Regions from separate parts of the Cellulosimicrobium sp. MI9406 genome, predicted to be linked through region 3. Evidence: riboswitches for the same ligand, from Rfam matches in the RefSeq annotation. Region 3 holds a riboswitch; each other region holds the start of a gene.
What was found. Region 3 has a riboswitch for thiamine pyrophosphate ahead of MT994_RS12755 (ECF transporter S component). Riboswitches for the same ligand answer to the same signal wherever they lie in the genome.
Positions count from the first base shown of each region.

Region 1 (5,503 bases), on a different contig from region 3:
ATGTTGCGCGGGTTGAGGATGCCGAGCCCCGTGCCGATCGGTGCCCCGAGGGGCATGACGGCGGCGCAGCCGACGTCCTCCAGCCGGCGCGCGAGGATCGGGTCGTCGTTCGTGTAGGGCAGCACGACGAACCCGTCGCGCACGAGCTGGTCCGCCGCCTCGACGAGGCCGACCGGGTCGGGCAGGAGGGTCACGTCGTCGGCGATCACCTCGAGCTTGACCCACTCGGTACCGCACGCCTCGCGCGCGAGGTGCGCGGTGAGCACGGCCTCCCGCACCGAGAAGCACCCGGCGGTGTTGGGCAGCGCGCGGATACCGAGGCGGGCGAGCAGCGCCCAGATCCCCGCGTCGGGGCTCGCGTCCCCGCCGGCGCGGACGGCGACGCGTCGCATCGCGACGGTCGTGAGGGCGGTGCCCGACGCGACGAGCGCGTCCTCGAGCGTGAGCAGGTTCGCGGCCCCGCCGGTGCCCATGACGAGGCGCGACCCGATCAGGGTGCCGGCGACGACGAGCGGGTCGTCGGCGCCGGTCGGCCCGCTCGCGGTGGCGGGGGAGACGTCGGTCGTGGTCATGGGTCCTCCTCAGCCGCCCTGGACGGCGGTGACGATCTCGATGCGGTCCCCGGGCGCGACGACGGTCGTCGCCCAGGCGCCGCGCGGCACGACGGCGTCCCCGACGGCCACCGCGACGCCCTGCGGCGTGCCGTCGGCGACGTAGGCGGGGACGAGCGCGGCGACGAGCCGCTCCAGGTCGACGTCGCCGTCGAGCGGGTACGGCTCGCCGTTGACGAGCGCGGTGGGTGCGGGTGCGGTCACGGGTCTCACCTCGGTGTCGTGGCGGTGCGGGCGAAGCGGTCGGTCCGGGCGGTGGCGAGGGCGGTCGCGACGTCGTCGCCGGGCTCGGTCCCGCCGAGCGCGAAGAGCCTGCCGAGCCCGGCGACGACGGCGTCGGCCGTGAGCGGGGCGAGCAGGATGCCGTTGCGGCCGTGCCCCGTCGCGAGGTGCAGCCCCGGGACGTCCGTCGGCCCGACGAGCGGGAGGTTGTCCGGGGTCGCGGGGCGGCCCCGCGGCGTCACCTCGACCAGCGCGGCCCCGTCGATCCCCGGCAGGAGGGCGCGCGCGTCCCGCAGGAGCGCGAAGACGCCGCCGGCGGTGGCGCGACGGTCGTCGGGGTTCTCCTCGGTGGTCGCCCCGACGACGACCTCCCGGTGCCCGGCGCGCGGCCCCGTCGGCTCGGCGTCGCGCGGCACGACGTACACCGGCCGACCCTGCACGAGCCCGCGCACGACGTGCTCGAGCGCGAGGTCCGGGCCCGCGTCGAGCCGCAGCGTCTGACCCTTCACCGGGCGCGTGGGCACGACGACGCCCGGCACGCCCGCGAGCAGGGCGCCCGACTGCCAGCCCGCCGCGACGACGACCGCACCCGCGCGGTGGAGCCGGCCCGCGTCGTCGTGCACGCCGACCACGCGCCCGGCATCGAGCGCGAGCCGGGTCGCGGCCGCGCGGACGACGCGGGTCCCGGCGGCCGAGCCCGCGCCCGCGGTGTCGCGTCCGACGACCGCCGCGAGCAGCGCGGCGTGCGTCGCGCGCGGGTCGACGGCGTGGTCCGCGGGGGCCCACGCCGCCCCGGCGACGCGCGGGCCCAGGTACGGCTCGCGTCGGCGCGCGTCGGCGACGGTGAGCTCGTGCGACGCGAGACCGTGCGCGGCGTGCAGCGCGAGGACGCGGCGGAGCAGCGCGAGGTCGTCCGCGTCGTAGGCGAGGGTGAGCGTCCCGGCGGTCCGCAGCCCGACGTCCGCCCCCGTCGCCGCGCGCAGGTCCGCGGCGAACGCCGGCCACGCCGCGGCGGCCGCGAGGTGGAGCCGCAGGGCGGCCTCCTCCCCGAAGTCGGCCTCGGTCACCGGCGCGAGCATCCCCGCGGCGGCATGCGTCGCGCCCGCGCCCGGCGTCGGGTCGAGCACCGTGACGGTCAGGCCCGCGCGCGCCGCGCGCCACGCGACGGCGAGACCCACGATCCCGCCCCCCACGACGACGACGTCACGCGCGCCGTCGGGCACGACGGAGCCACCCGCGGACGGGTGGACGGACAGGCTCATGTGCGCTCCCTTCGCTGGCATGACCCAGATCAGGTTCGACGGTCGGCGGCGACGCCCTCTCAGCCCCGTGCGGGGCTCCCGTGCTGTCGGCCACAGTACCTCCTGCCGTGGGCCCGCCGAGGCTAGGCTCCCGCGGGTGAGCTCCGAGACCTCCACCACCCCGGCCACTCCCACCCCGTCGGCGGGGGACGCCGCACGCGCCCGGCTCGCCGACGCGCGGCTCTACCTCTGCACGGACGCGCGCGAGGAGCGCGGCGACTTCGAGGACTTCCTGCGGGCGGCGCTCGCGGGCGGGGTGGACGTCGTGCAGCTCCGCGACAAGACGCTCGACGTCGCGCGCGAGCTCGAGCTCCAGGAGGTCGTCGCGCGGGTCGCGACGGAGCACGGCGCGCTGTGGGCCGTGAACGACCGGGCGGACGTGGCGTCGGTCACGGGGGCGCCGGTCGTGCACATGGGCCAGGGCGACCTGCCGGTCCCGGCGGTGCGGGCGCTGCTGGGCGCGGGGCCCGTGCTCGGCCGGTCCACGCACTCGGCCGCGCAGGCGGCCGCGGCGGAGGCCGACCCGGCGGTGGACTACTTCTGCGTGGGCCCGCTGTGGGCGACCCCGACGAAGCCGGGGCGGGCCGCCGTCGGCCTCGACCTGCTGCGCGACGTCGCGGCGACCCGGCCCGCGACGCCCTGGTTCGCGATCGGCGGGATCGACGCGGACCGGCTCGACGCGGTCCTCGACGCGGGCGCGACCCGGATCGTGGTGGTGCGCGCGATCACGGCGGCGAGCGACCCGGAGGCGGCCGCCCGCGCCCTGCGCGAGCGGGTCGCGGCGCGCGCCGAGGCGCGCACCGACGCCTGAGACGCGGGACGAGCCCCGCCGCACGGCGACTATCCTGGACGGGTGACGTCACCCGCCACCGCTCCCGACACCCCCACCACCGCCGAGGTGGCCTCGACCCCGCGGCCCGTGCTCGTCGTCGACTTCGGCGCCCAGTACGCGCAGCTCATCGCGCGCCGCGTGCGCGAGGCCAAGGTCTACTCCGAGATCGTGCCGCACACCTTCACGGTCGAGCAGATGCTCGCGAAGGACCCGGCCGCGATCATCCTCTCGGGCGGCCCCTCGTCCGTGTACGCGACGGGTGCCCCGTTCGTCGACCCGGCGCTGTTCGAGGCCGGCGTGCCCGTCATGGGCATCTGCTACGGCTTCCAGGCCATGGCGAAGGCGCTCGGCGGCGAGGTCGCCCAGACGGGCCTGCGCGAGTACGGCGGCACCGAGGTCGAGGTGTGCGCCGCGGGCGTGCTGCTCGACGGCACGCCGCAGAACCAGACCACGTGGATGAGCCACGGCGACGCCGTGCACCGCGCGCCCGAGGGCTTCGAGGTCCTCGCGACGTCGTCGGGCTCGCCGGTCGCCGCGTTCGAGGACCGCGAGCGTCGCCTCTACGGCGTGCAGTGGCACCCGGAGGTCAAGCACTCCGCGCACGGCCAGACGGTGCTGGAGCACTTCCTGTACGACGGCGCGGGCCTCGCCCCGGACTGGACGCCCGGCAACGTCATCGCGGACCAGGTCGCGGCGATCCGCGCCCAGGTCGGCGACGCGCGCGTCATCTGCGCGCTCTCGGGCGGCGTGGACTCCGCCGTCGCCGCGGCGCTCGTGCAGCGCGCGGTGGGCGACCAGCTCACGTGCGTGCACGTGGACCACGGGCTGATGCGCGCGGGCGAGGTGGAGCAGATCGAGCGCGACTTCGTCGCGGCGACGGGCGTCAACCTCGTGATCCGTGACGAGAAGGAGCGGTTCCTCACCGCGCTCGCCGGGCACAGCGACCCGGAGACGAAGCGCAAGATCATCGGCCGCGAGTTCATCCGCGTGTTCGAGGACGCGGCGCGCCAGATCGTCGAGGACGCGGGCGAGCACGGGGCCGAGGTGAAGTTCCTCGTGCAGGGCACGCTCTACCCGGACGTCGTCGAGTCCGGCGGCGGCGAGGGCGCGGCGAACATCAAGAGCCACCACAACGTCGGCGGCCTGCCCGACGACCTGCAGTTCTCGCTCGTCGAGCCGCTGCGCACCCTGTTCAAGGACGAGGTCCGCGCGGTCGGCCGCGAGCTCGGCGTGCCCGAGGAGATCGTCGCGCGCCAGCCGTTCCCGGGCCCCGGGCTCGGCATCCGCATCGTCGGCGAGGTCACGGCGGACCGCCTCGAGACGCTGCGCGCCGCCGACGCGATCGCGCGCGAGGAGCTGACGAAGGCGGGTCTGGACGACGAGATCTGGCAGTGCCCGGTCGTGCTGCTCGCCGACGTCCGCTCGGTCGGCGTCCAGGGCGACGGCCGCACCTACGGCCACCCGATCGTGCTGCGCCCCGTCTCGTCCGAGGACGCGATGACGGCCGACTGGACGCGCCTGCCCTACGACGTGCTGTCCGTCATCTCGACGCGCATCACCAACGAGGTCTCCGAGGTCAACCGCGTCGTGCTCGACGTGACGAGCAAGCCCCCGGGCACCATCGAGTGGGAGTGACCCCCTAGCGGGACGGACGGGCCCGACGATCCACGGCGATCGTCGCGGCCCGTTCGTATGCCCGCTCCACGTCGGCGAGCACGCGCGGCCAGCCCGCCGACGACGGCACGTCCCGGTTGTGGGCGACGATCCGGTCGAGCAGGCCGTCCTCGGTCGCGAGGCGCACGAGCGCGTCGGCGAGGCCGGCGTCGTCGTCCGCCACGAGCGCGTCGACGCCGTCGGTGAGGCGCTCCGCCACGCCCGACTGCGAGCGCGTGAGCACCGCCAGCCCGGCGGCCTGGCCCTCGAGCGCCGCGATGCCGAACGCCTCCTCGACGGCGGGCGCGGCGAACACGTCGGCGCGCGCGTAGAGCCGCTGGAGGCCCGTCGCGTCGAGGCGGCCGGGGAGCGACACGACCGACCCCAGCCCGTGCTCGGTGACGAAGCGCCGCGCGTCGGCCAGCTCGGGTCCGTCCCCGGCGAGCGTCACGTGCAGCGCCCCCTCGGGGAGGCGCGCGACGGCGTCGCGCACGACCTCGAGGAACGGCAGCACGCGCTTGCGGGGCGCGAACCGCGTCGCGGCCACGACGTGGACGGCCGAGCCCTCCATGCGGTCGGCGCGCTCGGTGCGCGGGACGCGCCACGCGTCGAGGTCGAGGCCGTTGTGCAGCACCACGACCTCGCCGTGGTCGCCGACGATGCGGCGCAGGGGAGCGGCGGTCAGCTCGCTCACGGCCGACCACAGCACGGGCCAGCGGGACCAGCGGACCACGCGGTCGAGCCCGGCGAACGCGCGCTCCGCGCCGCCCCAGACGCTGTGCACGGTGAGCACCGCGGGCAGCCCCGCGCGCACGACCGTCCGCAGCGACGCCTGGGTGGAGGGCGTCAGCACGCCCATGTGCAGGTGCACGACGTCGGGCCGG
Region 1 covers NZ_JALIZI010000004.1:152,308-157,810, forward strand. The annotation lists gene MT994_RS08880 (thiazole synthase) at 1-572, opposite strand, end outside; gene thiS (sulfur carrier protein ThiS) at 582-815, opposite strand; gene thiO (glycine oxidase ThiO) at 821-2,095, opposite strand; TPP riboswitch at 2,085-2,187, opposite strand; gene thiE (thiamine phosphate synthase) at 2,232-2,945, shown strand; gene guaA (glutamine-hydrolyzing GMP synthase) at 2,988-4,601, shown strand; gene MT994_RS08905 (glycosyltransferase family 4 protein) at 4,606-5,503, opposite strand, start outside.
Region 1: it holds a riboswitch for thiamine pyrophosphate, as region 3 does, so the genes downstream of both, thiO (glycine oxidase ThiO) here and MT994_RS12755 (ECF transporter S component) in region 3, are expected to answer to the same signal.

Region 2 (5,503 bases), on a different contig from region 3:
CGCGGGTACGCGTTCTCCTACCGCGGTGTCGCGCGCGAGTTCTCGCACTCGACGGGCGCGCGCTTCACGGACCCGGGCCTGCCCGGCTCCCTGCCCACGCCCCCGCCCGCGGCGACGCCCGACGGCTTCCCCGTCGAGGTCGACGACGCGGCTCCGGTCCACGGCGTCGTCGGGTGCGACCGGTTCGTCACGCGCGTCGTGCGCGGGCTCGACCCCGCGGCGCAGACGCCCGCGTGGATGCAGCGCCGCCTCACGGCGTCGGGCATGCGGCCCATCTCGCTCGCGGTCGACGTGACGAACTACGTCATGCTCGACCTCGGGCAGCCGCTGCACGCGTACGACCTCGAGAAGGTCGCGGCCCCCGTCGTGGTGCGGCGCGCCGCCCCGGGCGAGCGGCTCACGACGCTCGACGACGTGGACCGCGCGCTCGACCCGGAGGACCTGCTCATCACCGACAGCCCCGACGGTGCACGCGGCGCGCGCGTGCTGGGTCTCGCCGGCGTCATGGGCGGTGCCTCCTCGGAGGTCGGGCCGGAGACGACGGCGGTGCTCGTCGAGGCCGCCCACTTCGACCCCGTGACGGTCGCGCGCACGTCGCGCCGCCACAAGCTGTCGAGCGAGGCCGCGAAGCGGTTCGAGCGCGGCGTGGACCCGCTGCTGCCCGCGGTCGCGGCGCAGCGCGTCGTCGACCTGCTCGTCGAGCTGGGCGGCGGGACCGCCGACCCGGCCGTCAGCGACCTCGACCGCGTGACCGCGCCCACCCCGATCCACCTGCCCGTCGGCGAGGCCGAGCGTCTCGTCGGCGTGCCGTACACGCTCGAGCAGGTCGTCGGGACGCTCGGGGCGATCGGGTGCGCGGTCGACGCGGACGACGCCGCCGCGACGGGCGTCGTCGTCGTGACCCCGCCGTCGTGGCGCCCCGACCTCACCGAGCCGGCCGAGCTGGTCGAGGAGGTCGCGCGCCTCGTCGGGTACGACGAGATCCCGTCGGTGCTCCCCTCGGCGCCCGGCGGCCGCGGGCTCACGCGCGAGCAGCGCGTGCGCCGGTCGGTCGCCCGCGCGCTCGCCGAGCACGGGTTCGTCGAGACGCTGAGCTACCCGTTCGTCGGCGAGGGCGAGCTCGACGCGCTGCGGATCCCCGCGGACGACGAGCGCCGCCGGGCGCTGCGCCTGCTCAACCCGCTGGCCGACGACCGCCCCCTGATGCGCACGGACGTGCTGAGCACGCTCCTGGAGACCACGCGCCGCAACGTGGGCCGCGGGCTCGGGGACGTCGCCGTGTTCGAGGTCGGCCTCGTGACGCACCCGCGCCCGGGCGCCCCGGCCGCGCCGTCGCTGCCCGGCGGGGTGCGTCCCTCCGACGACGACCTCGCCGCGATCGAGGCCGCGCTCCCGGCGCAGCCGCGCCACGTCGCGGGCGTCCTGGTCGGTCGTCGCGAGCGGGCGGGCTGGTGGGGCTCCGGCCGGCCGGCGGACTGGACGGACGCGCTCGACGCGGCGCGCCTGGTCGCGGACCGCGCCGGTCTGCGGGGGGACGACGCCGTGCGCGTGGTCGCCGACACCGCGCGGGCCCCGTTCCACCCGGGCCGCTGCGCGCGCCTCGAGCTCGCCGACGGGACGGTCGTCGGGCACGCGGGCGAGCTGCACCCCAAGGTGCTCGAGAACGTCGGCCTGCCCGCCCGCTCCGTGGCGTTCGAGCTCGACCTGTCGGCGCTCGTCGCGGGTGCGTCCGACGAGCCCGTCCAGGCGACCCCGGTCTCCGGGTTCCCGGCGGCGAAGGAGGACCTCGCGTTCGTCGTCGCCGCCGACGTGCCGGCCGAGGCGCTGCGCGCCGCGGTCGTCGAGGGCGCCGGCGAGCTCGCGGAGGAGGTCGTGCTGTTCGACGTCTTCACGGGCGAGCAGGTGGGCGCCGGGCGCAAGTCGCTCGCGTTCTCGCTGCGGCTGCGCGCCGCGGACCGCACCCTCACCGCCGACGACGTCGCGCGGGTCCGGGAGGGCGCCGTGGCCGCCGCGCGCGAGCGCGTCGGGGCGGAGCTGCGCGCATGAGCGGCGCACCGAGGCAGGGCGCGACGCCGGACGTGGCGCCCGCGCGCACCGCGCTCGTCACCGGGGCGTCGCGCGGCATCGGCCGCGCGGTCGCCGTCGGGCTCGCCGCGTCCGGTCTCGACGTCGCGCTCCTCGCACGCGACGCGGGCCGGCTCGCCGGGGTGGCCGACGAGATCGCCGCGCTCGACGGCGCGGGCCGGGCCGTCGTCGTCACGGCGGACGTGACCGACGCGGCGGCGGTGGCCGCGGCCGTCCGCGAGGCCGAGGCCACGCTCGGGAGCGTGGACCTGCTCGTCAACAACGCGGGCCGGGTCGACGCCGAGGTGCCGCTCTGGGAGGCGGACCCCGACGAGTGGTGGGCCGTCCTGGAGACCAACGTGCGCGGGCCGTTCCTGCTCGCGCGCGCCGTCGTCCCCGGGATGCTCGCGCGCGGCGGCGGCCGCGTCGTCGACCTCAACAGCGGCGCGGGCTCGCACGACATGGAGGGCGCGAGCGCGTACAACGCGAGCAAGACGGCGCTCCTGCGTCTCGGGGCGAACCTCCACCGCTCGGGCCACGCGCTCGGGCTGCGGACCTTCGAGGTGTCGCCGGGCGTCGTGCAGACCGACATGACGGCGTCCATGGTCATGCACGAGGGCCGCACGGAGTGGACGCCCGTCGAGCGCACGGTCGAGATGGTCGTCGCGATCGCCCGCGGCGAGCTCGACGCGTTCTCGGGGTCGTTCGTGCGCGTGACGCACGACTCGCCCGGGTCGCTCCGCGCGGCCGCCCAGGAGGCCGCCCGCGCGGGCGTCGCGCTGCCCGGTCCCGACGGCCGTCGGCTGCGCGTCACGCGCTGGGGCTCCGACGACCCGATGCCGGGGGAGCTCCCCGCCCGCTGAGCGCACGCGCCCCGCACGGCCGACGCCGCCCGACCCCCCGGTCGGGCGGCGTCCGTGCGTCCGGGCACCGGGTCACAGCGGGACGCACGCGTCCCGGTCGACCCACACGTGCCACAGGCCCCGCTCGGGGTGCTCGTACTCGAACGCCACGAGGCCGCCCGCGTCGTGCGTGACGACGCCCGTGAGCACGACCCGCCGGCCGTCGCGGTCGTACGTCGTGCAGAGGGCGGGCACCTGGACCGGGACGGGCGCGTCCGGCAGGAAGGGGCGGGTCGCGGGGGCGACGTGCTGCGTCATACCCGGAAAGACGCGCGCACGCGCGTCGTCTCACGCGTCGGGGCGGGTGAAAAGCGCACGGGTCGCCGCGTAGCATGGCCCGCGACACGGGGTGCCCCGCACCGGGGCTGAGATGAGACCCGTCGAACCTGATCTGGCTCGTACCAGCGAAGGGATGTCCGCGCGATGACGCTCGCCCTGCCTCGGCACACCTCCGACCCGGCCTCCGCTCCCGCGGACCGTGACCGCCGGCCCGACCCGGGCCGTCGGCCCGACCCGGCACCGTCCCGCCCCCGCGTCCTCTCCGTCGCGGGGACCGACCCGACCGGCGGCGCCGGGATCCAGGCCGACCTCAAGGCGTTCTGCGCGCACGGCGCCTACGGCATGGCCGTCACCACGGCGCTCGTCGCGCAGAACACCCACGGCGTACGGTCGGTGCACGTCCCCGGGCCGGCGTTCCTGCGCGCGCAGCTCGACGCCGTGTCCGACGACGTCGAGGTCGACGCCGTGAAGATCGGCATGGTCGCGGACGAGGCGAACGCCCGCGCCGTCGGGGAGTGGCTCGACGACCTCGCCGCGGCGCGCGCCGCCGCGGGTGCTCCGCGGCCCTGGGTCGTCCTGGACCCGGTGATGGTCGCGACGTCCGGCCACCGCCTGCTCGACGCGGGTGCGGAGCAGGCCGTGCGCGACCTCGCGGCGCGCGCCGACGTCGTCACGCCGAACCTGCCCGAGCTCGGCGTCCTCGGCGGGCAGGAGCCCGCGACGACGTGGGACGACGCCCTGCGCCAGGCGACGCAGTACGCGACCGCGAGCGACGCCGTCGTGCTGCTCAAGGGCGGTCACCTCAGCGGACGCACGTCGCCCGACGCGCTCGTCGTCCCCGCGCCCGGGCCGACGACGGGCCGCGCGCCGGGGGCGCCCACCGTCACGACGTTCGACGCCGAGCGCATCGACACGCCCCACACCCACGGCACGGGGTGCTCGCTCTCGGCGGCGCTCGCGGCGCTGCGACCGCAGCGCGCGAGCTGGGAGGAAGCGACCCGCGAGGCGAAGGAGTGGCTCACGGGCGCGCTGCGCGCCGGCGCCGCGCTGCGGGTGGGGACGGGCCGGGGGCCCGTGGACCACCTGCACCGCTCGGCGCCCGTGCGGCGGGGCTGAGCCCGGGTCGACCGGCCGAGCCCGGGCTGCGACGTGCCTGACCCCGGCCCGCGGGGCGCGCTCAGGCCGTGGGGCGGCTCGCTGCGTGGTCGGCCGTGGGGCCGACTCCGCGGTCGGTGTCGAGGTCGGCCAGCGCGTCGCGGAGCACGGCGAGCGTCGCGCGCGCGACGGCGAGGCGCTGCGCGGGCGGGGCGTCCGCGGGCCGCGTCGTCACCTTGGCGCCGACGAGCGGGACCGGCCCGGCCGCGGCGAGGAACTCGCGCACCTCGGCCGGGCCGAGCATCGACTCGTCCGGGCCGGGGAGCGCGGGGTCCGGGCCGTGGGGCGGCACGTGCGCGTCCGCCCACGGCGCACCCCACCGGCCGGGCCGGCCGGCGGCACCGGAGAGCATCGCGCTCGCGAGGAGGCCTGCGCCGGCGGCCGCCCGCGCGTGCTCGACGGGCGTCGCGGCGCTGCGCCCCTCGATGGCGGACCGGCCCCAGTTGAGCCCGACGTGCAGGGGGTGGCCGGTGTCCCGGGCCGCGCGCGCGACGGCCGCGATCTCGTCGTCGAGCGCGAGGAAGCCCTTCTCCGCGACGCCCCACGGGCGGGGCGCGTCGCAGTGCTCCACCACGAGCGGCAGCCCGGCGGGCGCGACGGCGGCCAGCTCGGTGAGGCTGCGCGCGAGCGCCGCGCCGGAGCCGCGGCCGGGACCGGGCGCGGACTGGAGCTCGACCGCGACGACGCGCCGTCGACCCTCCGCCTCGGCGAGCCGGGTCATGGCCGCGAGGACGCGCGCGACGCCGTCGACCGCCTCGCGCCGACCCTCCTCGTCGTCGGACGCGAGGCCGTAGGAGCGGTCGGCCGCGGCGCGGCGGGCCGTCGCGGCGACCGTCGTCGGCAGCAGCGCCCAGTGCGGCGGCAGCGCGGCCGCGGTCGTCGCGAGCGCGTCCGCGTCGTCCGGGTCGACGGGGTGCTCGAGGCCGTCGAGGCCGTCCTCGTCGAGGGCGGCGTACCAGCCGCCCGGGTCGGGGACGCCGGCGAGGGCATAGGCGCCGAGCAGGGTCAGGGGGCGGTCGTGCAGGTCGGTCATCGGTCCTCGTCGGTGGTGGTGGGGGATGCCGGGCGGGTCAGGCGCGGGCGACGTCCTGGTCGGCGGTGGC
Region 2 covers NZ_JALIZI010000007.1:16,992-22,494, reverse strand. The annotation lists gene pheT (phenylalanine--tRNA ligase subunit beta) at 1-2,046, shown strand, start outside; gene MT994_RS13745 (SDR family oxidoreductase) at 2,043-2,927, shown strand; gene MT994_RS13740 (hypothetical protein) at 3,000-3,224, opposite strand; TPP riboswitch at 3,302-3,396, shown strand; gene thiD (bifunctional hydroxymethylpyrimidine kinase/phosphomethylpyrimidine kinase) at 3,390-4,361, shown strand; gene MT994_RS13730 (DUF4862 family protein) at 4,423-5,433, opposite strand; gene MT994_RS13725 (hypothetical protein) at 5,471-5,503, opposite strand, start outside.
Region 2: it holds a riboswitch for thiamine pyrophosphate, as region 3 does, so the genes downstream of both, thiD (bifunctional hydroxymethylpyrimidine kinase/phosphomethylpyrimidine kinase) here and MT994_RS12755 (ECF transporter S component) in region 3, are expected to answer to the same signal.

Region 3 (5,503 bases):
CCTCGCCCGTGACCTGGAGGACGAACTCGTTGCGCAGCGGGTGCGCGACGGCCTCGTCGCGGATGACGACCTGGGCGATGCCGGAGGCGTCGCGCAGGTCGATGAAGGCGACGCCGCCGTGATCGCGCCGACGGTCGACCCAGCCCGTGAGGGTGACGGTCTGACCGGTGTGCTCGGCCCGCAGTGAGCCGGCCGTTCGGGTGCGCAGCACGGAGGGTTCCTTCCAGGTGGGCGGTGGGGGGTCGCGCTCCCGGAGCGGGGACGCGTCCGCTGAAGTCTAGTGCGGGCGGGCGGGCGGCTCGAACGGATACCTCCGACCGGAGGCGGTCGACGGTCCGCTCTCGACCGGCGGGGGCGACCGGATACCGTGGCGGTGCCGCCGCGACGTCCCGTGGCGGCACCGCCGGGACCGGCGCGGCGCCTGCGGGCGCGCACGGGCCGACCGGCCGCGGCAGGGCCGTCCGGCCCGCCGCCCGCACGAAGGAGGGTGACCCGTGGCACGCACCATCGCGACGAACCGGCGCGTCGAGCGCGACGAGCTCGAGGAGTTCCTGCGCTCCCGGCACGACGGCGTCCTCGTCACCACCCGCGCCGACGGCCGCCCCCAGCTCAGCCCGGTCACGTACGGGGTGGACGACGCGGGTCGGGTCGTCGTGTCGACGTACCCGGAGCGCGCCAAGGCGGTCAACGTGCGCCGCGACCCGCGCGCGTCGCTGCTGTCCCTGGGCGAGCGGTTCTCCGACCCGTGGGTGCAGGTCGACGGCGAGGCGGAGGTGATCGACCTGCCCGAGTCGGTCGAGCCGCTGGTCGACTACTACCGCGCCGTCGGCGGCGAGCACCCGGACTGGGACGAGTACCGCGCCGCGATGGTCACCCAGGGCAAGTCGCTCGTGCGGCTGACGATCACGCGCTGGGGACCGGTGGCGACGGGCGGCTTCCCGGCGCGCCTCGCCGACGCCTGAGACAGGTCAGAACAGGACCTGCTCCACTCCCCCGCCGACGACGTCGAGCCCGCCGCCGTCCACCGGCATGCCCGCGAGCGCCCCGCCGGGGCCGTCGCGCGCGTCCTGCGGCGCCGGGTCGACGGCGAGGCTGCCGGCCGGGTAGGCGCCGTCCGTCGGCGGCCCTGGCCGGCGGTGCCGGTCGCCGGGCTCGCCGCGGCGGAACCGGCCCTCGACGCCCGCGGGGCCGCGGTGGCCCGCGACCCCGAACCCGCGTGCCTCGAGCATCGGCCGCACCCGGTCCCACAGCCAGGACCGGTACGCCGTCGAGGCGTACGTGCCGCGGGCGTACACGCGCTCGTACCCGGGGACGAGGCGCGGGTGCTCGCGCGCGAGCCAGCCCATGTACCACTCGCGCGTGCCGGGCTTGAGGTGCAGGGGCAGCACCGTGACGCCGGTCGCGCCCGCGTCCTTGACGGCGTCGAGCAGCTCGGTGAGCGCGCGGGTCGAGTCGGTGAGCCACGGCAGCACGGGAGCGACCATGACGCCGCACGGCAGACCGGCCTCCCGGACCGTGCGGACGAGGTCGAGCCGCGCGCGCGGCGAGGGCGTGCCGGGCTCGACGCTCGCCTGGAGCTCGGGGTCCAGGAGCGCGAGGGACACGCCGATCCCGACCTCGACGCGCGAGGCTGCGTCGACGAGCAGCGGCAGGTCGCGGCGCAGGAGCGTGCCCTTGGTCAGCACGGACAGCGGCGTGCCCGACCCGGCGAGCGCGTCGATGATGCCGGGCATGAGGCGGTAGCGACCCTCGGCGCGCTGGTACGGGTCGGTGTTGGTGCCGAGCGCGACGGCCTCGCGCGCCCAGGACGGGCGGGCGAGCTCGGCGCGCAGCACGTCGTCGACGTTGACCTTGACCACGACCTCCCGGTCGAAGTCCTCGCCCGCGTCGAGGTCGAGGTACTGGTGCGTGGGGCGGGCGAAGCAGTTGTGGCTCACGACCCCCGCGGCGACGAAGTCGCGCGTGCCGGTCGTGATGTCGACCAGCTCCGTCGTCTCCCCCGGCCCGTCGAGTGCTTCCAGGGAGTCGACGCGCAGCGCCTCGCCGCCGGTGACGTCCTGGCCGTCGAGGACGGGCCGCCCGTCCGCGAGCGCCGCGGCGCCCGGCCCGACGAGCACGTCGCCGAGCGCCAGGCGGGCACGGTGCCCGGCACCGCCGACGACGTGGCGCCACCCGCGCTCGGTGAGGAACCGGTGGTCGCCGCTCGCCACGAGGCGCGTGCCGTCGGCGAGGGTCACGCGGTAGGCGCGCTTGCGGGTGGTCCAGCGGTCGAGCACCCGGGTGCGCACGTAGCGCCGGTACGCGCCGTGCGGGGCGGTGCCGACGATCTCGTCGCCGACACGCAGCTCGCCGATCGGCCGTTGCGTGCCGTCGGCCAGCAGCACCGGGGTGGCGGGCGCGAGGCAGTAGGAGCACGCGTGGCTGCACCCGCGGTACGGGTTGACGGTCCACCGGAACGGCATGCGCGACATCGCCGGCACCTTGGACAGCGCGCTCTTGGCCGTGACCTCGTGGAACGTGATGCCCGCGAACTCGGGCGTGCGCACGCTGCGGACGAGGCCGACCCGCTCCAGCCCGGGGAGCGCGCCGTCGTCCGCGCCGAGCGCCTGTCCGTCCCACCGCATCGCGCTATTCGAACAAACGTTCGAACGCGCTGTCAAGGGCGGGTCATTCGTCGGCGGACCACGCCTTGAGCAGCGCCAGGTTCCCGAGGGGGATGTGGTGGCCGATGCGCGGATGGTCCAGCGCGACACCGACGACCCCGGCCGCGCCGAAGGACGCGACGTAGTCGATCGCCGCCGGCACGGGTACCCCGAGCAACGGCACGGCGCCTGTCTCGTCGTCCGCCAGACCGAGCGCCCGGGCCGCCTCGTCCGCGCGCGCGGCGCTGCTGTAGAGGCAGATCATGGGCCCCTGGTCCGCAGCGACGGCGTACGGACGCGGCTGGTCCTCGGACCCCCGCGCGATGAAGAACCACGTGCCGAGGCGCACCGTCTGCCGCCACAGCGCGATCTGGGCCGACGTGTCGCCCGCGGGCGCGCTCCGCACGGCCTCGTCGAGGCGGTCCAGCTCGGCGACCGCGGCGGGGTCGTTGTCTCGGGTCATGCGCACTGCCTCGTTCCTCGTGGTCGGAGCCCGTACCCGGGTCCGCGCGGGCGCCTCGTCGCCGTCACCTTCTCACGGCGGCCGGGCGTCCCGGTGGGTGAGACGCCGGGATTGTCCGGCGGCCGTCCAGGCCCTAGGGTCGGGCCGAACGCCCCCGGGGAGCGCACGAGCGCTGAGAGTGCAGGCCGGACACCCGTCCCCCCTGCAGACCCGTGGAACCTGATCTGGTTCGTACCAGCGAAGGGAGCAGGGCCGACGTCACCGTCCCCTGCGCGCTCGTGCCCGCGCCCCGCGCGTGCCGTCCGCGCGGGGGCGGCGGTGGCGCGCCGTCGTGCACCCCTCGCCCCGGGGCCCGACGGAGGGAAGCGCATGACCGAGCCCCGCACCACGCCGCCCCGGGCGACCCCGCCCACCGCCACGCCCGACGACCGACCCGACGGCGTGGGTCCCACGCCCGCCCCTCGGGACCGCGCCGTCGCCACTCCCCCGAGCCGTGCCCGACGCCGCGGCCTCACCCTCCACGAGACCGTCCTCGTCGCCGTGCTGGGGGTCGTGTTCGGGTTCGTCTACTGGGCGTTCGTGCAGCTCTGGGCCCCGCTCCAGCTCGCCATGGGACCGCTCGCGGACCTCGCCGCCAACGTGCTCGCGGGCGCGTGGATCGTCGTCGGCCCGCTCGCGACGTACATCGTGCGCAAGCCGGGCGTCGGCATCCTCACCGAGACGCTCGCGGCGCTCGTCGAGGTGGTCTTCCTCGCGTCGCCCGCCGGCCCGCTGCTCGTCCTCGTGGGGCTCGTCCAGGGCATGGGCGCCGAGATCCCCTTCGCCCTCACCCGGTACCGCCGCTACCGCTGGTGGGTCTTCGTCGCGTCGGGAGTGAGCGCGGCGCTCGTCACGTACGCGTTCAACGCGGTCCGCTTCGGCTGGCTCGGGCAGGACTACGCGATGCTCCGGCTCGGCGTGCAGGTCGTCTCGTGCGTCGTGCTGTGCGGGATCGCGGCGCGCCTCCTCGGCGACGCCCTCGCCCGCACCGGCGCGCTCGACGCCTTCGCGATCGGGGCCGACCGCCGTGGCTGAGGCACCGACCGCCGCACCGGACGTCACGCCGGACGCCGTGCCCGGCGACGTGCCCTGCGACGTGCCCGACGCCGTCGCCGCCGCCGGTCTGACCGTCACCGTGGGCCACGACGGCACGCGCGTGCTCGACGACCTCACGCTCACCGTCCCCGCGGGCACCGGGCTGCTCGTGCTCGGCCCCTCGGGCTGCGGGAAGTCCACGCTGCTGCGTGCGCTCGTCGGCGTCGTGCCTCACACGCTCCCGGGGTCGGTCACGGGCGACCTGCGCGTGACGGGCGTCGACCCGCGCGACACGACCCCGGCGGCGCTCGCCGCGCGCGTCGGCCTCGTCCAGCAGCGGCCGGGCGACCAGCTCTGTCTCGCCCGCGTCGACGACGAGCTGCGGTTCGCGCTCGAGAACCGGGCGGCGGACCCGCGCACGATGGACGCCCGCGCCGCCACCGCGCTCGCCGCCGTCGGTGCGGACCACCTGCACGACCGGCCGACCCACGCGCTGTCGGGGGGCGAGGCGCAGCGCGTCGCCCTCGCGGCGGCGCTCGTCGCCGACCCCGAGCTCGTGGTCCTCGACGAGCCGACGGCGTTCCTCGACCCGGCGGCGGCGCACGAGGTCGGGACGCTCGTGGGCGGGCTCGTCCGGGCGCCCGGACGGGACGCGCCCGACACCCCCGGCCGGTCGGTCGTGCTCGTCGAGCACCGCCTCGACGACGTCGGGACACTCCCGGCCGCGACGCTCGTGCTCGACGACACCGGTCGCGTCGTCGCGCACGGCCCCACGACCGCCGTCCTGCGCGCGCACGCCGCCACGCTCGCCGCGCTCGGGTGCTGGCTGCCGCTCGACATCCGGCTGGAGCGCGCCGGAGCCCCGGGCCCGCTCGGCGCACCCGCGACCGACGCCTGGCTCGTCAACCTCGGGCGCACCGCCGACCCCCGCACCGTCGACCCCCGCGCCGCGGACGCCGGCCCGGTCGCCCTGCGTGCCCGACGCCTCGCGGTGCACCGTGCCGCGGCAGGCCACCGGCGGCGCGGGCGGGACGAGACGCCGGTGGTGCGCGACGTCGACCTCGACGTGCACGCGGGTGAGGTGCTCGCGGTGGTGGGGCCGAACGGCGGCGGCAAGTCGACCCTCCTGCGCGGGCTGGCGGGACTCGAACGGACCACGGGCGAGGTCACGACGGCGCCCGGTGCGCCCGTCGCGATGGTGTTCCAGGACCCGGAGCACCAGCTCCTCGCGCGCACGGTCCGCGACGAGGTCGCCTGGTCGGCCCGGCTCGCGCGGCTCGACGGCGTCGACGGACGCGTCGCGCGCACCCTGGACGCGTTCGCC
Region 3 covers NZ_JALIZI010000006.1:158,789-164,291, reverse strand. The annotation lists gene aspS (aspartate--tRNA ligase) at 1-211, opposite strand, end outside; gene MT994_RS12770 (PPOX class F420-dependent oxidoreductase) at 495-962, shown strand; gene MT994_RS12765 (Rv2578c family radical SAM protein) at 969-2,624, opposite strand; gene MT994_RS12760 (hypothetical protein) at 2,668-3,105, opposite strand; TPP riboswitch at 3,251-3,370, shown strand; gene MT994_RS12755 (ECF transporter S component) at 3,475-4,179, shown strand; gene MT994_RS12750 (ATP-binding cassette domain-containing protein) at 4,172-5,503, shown strand, end outside.